One region of the Microbacterium sp. LMI12-1-1.1 genome, then DNA from elsewhere that is predicted to be linked to it. Evidence: riboswitches for the same ligand, from Rfam matches in the RefSeq annotation. Region 1 holds a riboswitch; the other holds the start of a gene.
The links. A riboswitch is a leader RNA that binds a small molecule or an ion and turns the genes downstream of it on or off. The one in region 1 is predicted to bind thiamine pyrophosphate.
Positions count from the first base shown of each region.

Region 2: it holds a riboswitch for thiamine pyrophosphate, as region 1 does, so the genes downstream of both, thiM (hydroxyethylthiazole kinase) here and MRBLMI12_RS07315 (ECF transporter S component) in region 1, are expected to answer to the same signal.

Region 1 covers NZ_JBEGIA010000001.1:1,564,635-1,567,014, reverse strand. Annotated here, with positions in the region: gene MRBLMI12_RS07320 (D-alanyl-D-alanine carboxypeptidase family protein) at 1-1,040, opposite strand, end outside; TPP riboswitch at 1,078-1,189, shown strand; gene MRBLMI12_RS07315 (ECF transporter S component) at 1,180-1,824, shown strand; gene MRBLMI12_RS07310 (ABC transporter ATP-binding protein) at 1,827-2,380, shown strand, end outside.
Region 2 covers NZ_JBEGIA010000001.1:566,763-569,142, reverse strand. Annotated here, with positions in the region: gene MRBLMI12_RS02820 (bifunctional hydroxymethylpyrimidine kinase/phosphomethylpyrimidine kinase) at 1-85, opposite strand, end outside; gene thiE (thiamine phosphate synthase) at 82-759, opposite strand; gene thiM (hydroxyethylthiazole kinase) at 756-1,571, opposite strand; TPP riboswitch at 1,562-1,656, opposite strand; gene MRBLMI12_RS02805 (DNA polymerase III subunit gamma and tau) at 1,721-2,380, shown strand, end outside.

The DNA of each region.
Region 1 (2,380 bases):
CAGGACGAGGCCGCCGAGGCGAAGACGGCATCCGACGGCCAGATGCTCTGCGCCAGGCGGTCGGCGTAGTTGTTCGCCGAGCCGACCAGCATGCCCTCGAGCATCTGGTACTCGGTGAGCGAGCCGCCGGCGGGCACGTTCAGCGCGGACTCGCCGTTGCTGAGGTACTGCCAGTAGCGGGAGCGATCCGCCGAGGTGAAGCGGTACTCGGGACCCTGCTCGCCGAGCGCGAGCGGCATCTCCTCGAGGACGACCAGGGCGGTCACGAGCTTGGTGACGCTGGCGATGGAGTCGGGATCCGCCGTCGTGGCCAGTGTCCCCGAGATGCCTCCGACCGCTTCGGCCGCGCTGCCCTGCGCGGGCCACACCGGCGCCGCGGCGGGGGCCGCGACCGGCTGGACCTCCATGGCGGTGACCGTGGGTGCGACGGCGTGCAGCGGCCACAGCAGCGTCGTCCCCGCATACGCGCCGAGCACGGCCGCGATCGCGAGGGTGGGAACCACGACGCCGGCGCGCAGCGGCGAGCGCCGCGGCGCGTCGGAGAGCAGGTCGGCGTCGACCGTGACGTAGGGGGTGGCCGCGGCGGTCAGATCGCCGGGAGCGGCGCCGAGGCCCACGGCCGTCTCATCGACCCACGCGAGCGCGGTTCGTCCGCCGCCCGCCGCGGGGCGCGCATCCTCGGCGACCGGGACGTCGGCGAGGGCGTCGTGGCCCGCGGGATCCCAGGTGGCGACGGGGACCGACGGCTCGGGAAGGAGCCCGGGGATGACCGGCCCGGTCTGCGCGTCCGAATCGAACAGGGGCATCGTCGGCGCGATCGCCGTCGGGCTGTCGCCGAGCGGCACCGTGGCGATGGTCGGCGCAACGGTGGGCACATCGACGGGGGCGGTGGTGCTGCCCGGGTGCACGATGTCAGCCTCACCGGTGGCGACGGTCAGGATGCCGCCTTCCGGGGCACCGGCCGAAGCCGGGGTCGGCACGGCACCGGTCTGCGCCCGGCGCGCGCGACGCGTGGGCACGGGGGTGTCGTCCGGAGTCACCCCCTCAAAATACCCGTCATCGCGGCGGTATACTCAACGCCATAACCACGGGAGTCCGGTGAGCCGGGCTGAGAGGAAGCGATCCACGCTTCGACCGTCGAACCTGATCCGGATCATGCCGGCGCAGGGAGGAGTTCACATGCACACGTCCGCGTCCGCATCCACCCCCGTTGCGGCCACCCCTTCGGGCCCCCGCAGCCTGCGCTGGCGAGTCGTCGATATCGTCGTCGCGGCGGTGCTCGGCGTCGCCATCGGCCTCGTCTTCTGGGCCTGGAACACCGTCGGCTACGCCTGGTTCATCGCCATGGACGGCCTGACGCCCGGCCTCGGCGGACTCGCCGTCGGCATCTGGCTGATCGGCGGCGTCATCGGCGGTCTCGTCATCCGCAAGCCCGGTGCGGCACTCCTCGTCGAGGTGATCGCCGCGATCGTGTCGATGCTCATCGGCAACGTGTGGGGCGTGTCCACCCTGCTGTCGGGCCTGGTCCAGGGTCTCGGCGCCGAGCTGATCTTCGCCCTCTTCCTCTACCGCCGTTTCACCCTGCCTGTCGCGATGCTGGCCGGTGCGGGCGCCGCCGCCGGCGCCTGGGTGTTCGAGCTGTTCTACGGCAGCTCGCCGAACATCCTGAAGACGCTCGAGTTCAACGTCATCTACCTCGTCTCGCTCGTCGTCTCGGGTGCCGTGCTCGCGGGTGTCGTCGGCTGGCTCGCCGTCCGCGGGCTCGCCGCCACCGGTGCGCTCAACCGCTTCGCGGCAGGACGCGAAGCGCGCCGCGAGGTCTGACGATGGCCTCGACCCGTCCGGCCCGCCTCACGGCGGACGGCTGGGGATGGCGCTACGCAGGCCGGCGCGCGCCCGCCGTCCGCGACGTGTCGTTCACGATCGAGCCGGGGGAGCGCGTGCTGCTGCTCGGTGCCTCGGGTGCCGGCAAGTCGACGCTCCTCGCCGGCATGGCGGGCCTTCTCGGCGGGGCCGACGAGGGCGATGAGACGGGATCGCTGCTGATCGACGGCGAGCGGCCGGAGGCCCACCGCGGGCGCGTCGGGCTCGTGCTGCAGGATCCCGATTCGGGCGTCGTGCTGTCGAAGGTCGGCGACGACGTGGCCTTCGGCTGCGAGAACCTCGGGGTGCCGGCGGCCGAGATCCCCGCCCGCGTCGCCGAGGCGCTCGAGGCCGTCGGGCTCGACGTCCCGCTCGCGCGGCCGACGAAGGCGCTGTCGGGCGGGCAGAAGCAGCGGCTCGCGCTCGCCGGCGTGCTCGCGATGCGACCCGGCGTGCTGCTGCTCGACGAGCCGACCGCGAATCTCGATCCCGACGGCGTCCGCGAGGTGCGCGCGAG
Region 2 (2,380 bases), 1.0 Mb from region 1:
CGGTGCCGGCGATGCTCAGCACGCGCGGGATCGCCTGCGGGCGATGCGGCGCCGTCACGGTCTGCGCGACGGACACATCGCTCACCGAGCGACCCCCTCGGCCTCGAGCGCGAGCGCGTCGGCGGCGCTGCGGACAGCGCGCGACGCCGCTGCGGGATCGTCGGCGCCGCAGATGGCCGAGACCACCGCGATACCCGCTGCGCCGGCTTCCCGCAGCGGTGCGACGTCGCTCAGGCGCACTCCGCCGATCGCGACGCAGGGCACGGTCGTGCTCGTCGCGAACGCCGCGAAGCCGTCGATGCCGAGCGCCGGCGGGTGGTCGGGCTTGGTCGAGGTCGGCCGGATCACCCCGACTCCGAGGTAGTCGACCGTGCCGGAACGCAGAGCGGATGCCGCGACCCGGTGCTCCGGCGAGTTCGCCGTCCATCCGATGACGGCGTGCGCGCCGAGCAGGCGTCGCGCCGTCTCGGGCGGCACGTCGGCCTGGCCGAGGTGGACGCCGTCGACGAGCGCCCCCGCCTCGCGCGCGGCGACGGCGACGTCGACGCGGTCGTTGAGCAGGAGCAGGCAGCGGCGGTCGATGACGTCCGACATCGCCACCGCCTGCCGCAGCAGCTCGCGCGCGCTGATGGACTTGGCGCGCAGCTGCACGACGTCGACTCCGGCGCCGACCGCGGCGTCGACGACGTCGACCAGCCGGTCGAACGGCATGCGGTCGTCGGTCACGAGATGCACCGCGAGGCGCGCGGCGCGGATCATCGAGCCGCGAGCGCGTCGGCGCGCGCATCGAGGTCGGCGGGCGCCGCCGCCACGGCGTCGAGCGCATCGAGGAACGCCACGGCGAAAGACCCCGGCCCCTCCGACCGCGCCGCGGCCCGATCCGATGCGACCGCGTAGAGGGCGGATGCCGCCACCGCCGCCTCCAGCGGGGCGCATACACCGAGCAGCGCGGCCATCACCGCGCCGAGGGAGCAGCCGCCGCCGGTGACGCGGGTGAGGAGCGCGTCGCCGCCATGGATCCGCACGACCCGCTCGCCGTCGGTGACGAGATCGACCGGGCCGGACACGGCGACCACGCCGCCGGTGCGCAACGCGAGCGATCGCGCGGCGCCGGCCGCGGCATCCGTTCCGTCCGTCGCATCGACACCGCGACCGCCGGCGCCCGCGCCTGCCAGCGCCAGGATCTCGGAGGCGTTGCCGCGGATGATCGTCGGTCGGTGATCGAGCAGCTCGGCCGCGAGAGCCGTGCGCACCGGGAGCACGCCGACCGCCACGGGATCGAGGACCCACCGCGGCGTGTGACGCACGGCCTCACGGGCGGCATCGCGCTGCTCCGCGGTCGGGGTGCCGAGGTTGACAAGCACGCCGTCTGCGACGCCTGCGAACGGCCCTGCCTCACCGGGGATGTCGCACATCGCCGGGGCCGCGCCGACGGCGAGGAGGGCGTTGGCGGTGAAGTTCGTCACCACCGCGTTGGTGATGCACTGCACCAGGGGTGAGGCCTCCCGCAGCGCCGTCAGCGCGGCGGCGGGGGAGAGGGCGGACAGGTGGGGTTCGGTGCGCGCGTTCATCGCGACATCCCTTCGCTCGCATGATCGAGATCAGGTTCGACGGGTGTGTTCTCAGCCCGCCGCGCGGGCACCCCGTGTCACTGCCGAGCAATCTAGCAGGCCGCGGGAGCGGCCACCGCGATGTCGGCGTCACGCCGTAGGCTGGGGGAGTGACCACCGCCCTCTACCGCCGCTACCGGCCCGAGTCGTTCGGCGAGATGATCGGGCAGTCGCAGGTCACCGAACCCCTGATGACGGCGCTGCGCAGCGACCGGGTCGGGCACGCCTACCTGTTCTCCGGCCCGCGCGGGTGCGGCAAGACGACGTCGGCCCGCATCCTGGCGCGCTGTCTCAACTGCGCGCAGGGGCCGACCGACACGCCCTGCGGCACCTGCGACAGCTGCATCGAGCTCGGCCGCGGCGGTGGCGGCTCGCTCGACGTCGTCGAGATCGACGCCGCGAGCCACAACGGCGTCGACGACGCCCGCGACCTGCGCGAGCGCGCCGTGTTCGCCCCCGCGCGCGACCGCTTCAAGATCTTCATCCTCGACGAGGCCCACATGGTCACGCCGCAGGGCTTCAACGCCCTGCTCAAGCTCGTCGAAGAGCCGCCCGACCACGTCAAGTTCATCTTCGCGACGACCGAGCCCGAGAAGGTCATCGGCACGATCCGCTCGCGCACGCACCACTATCCGTTCCGCCTGGTGCCGCCCGCGGCCATGCTCGAGTACGTCGAGCAGCTCTGCGGGCAGGAGGGCGTCGAGGTGGAGAAGGGCGTGCTGCCGCTCGTCGTGCGTGCGGGCGGCGGGTCGCCGCGGGACACGCTGTCG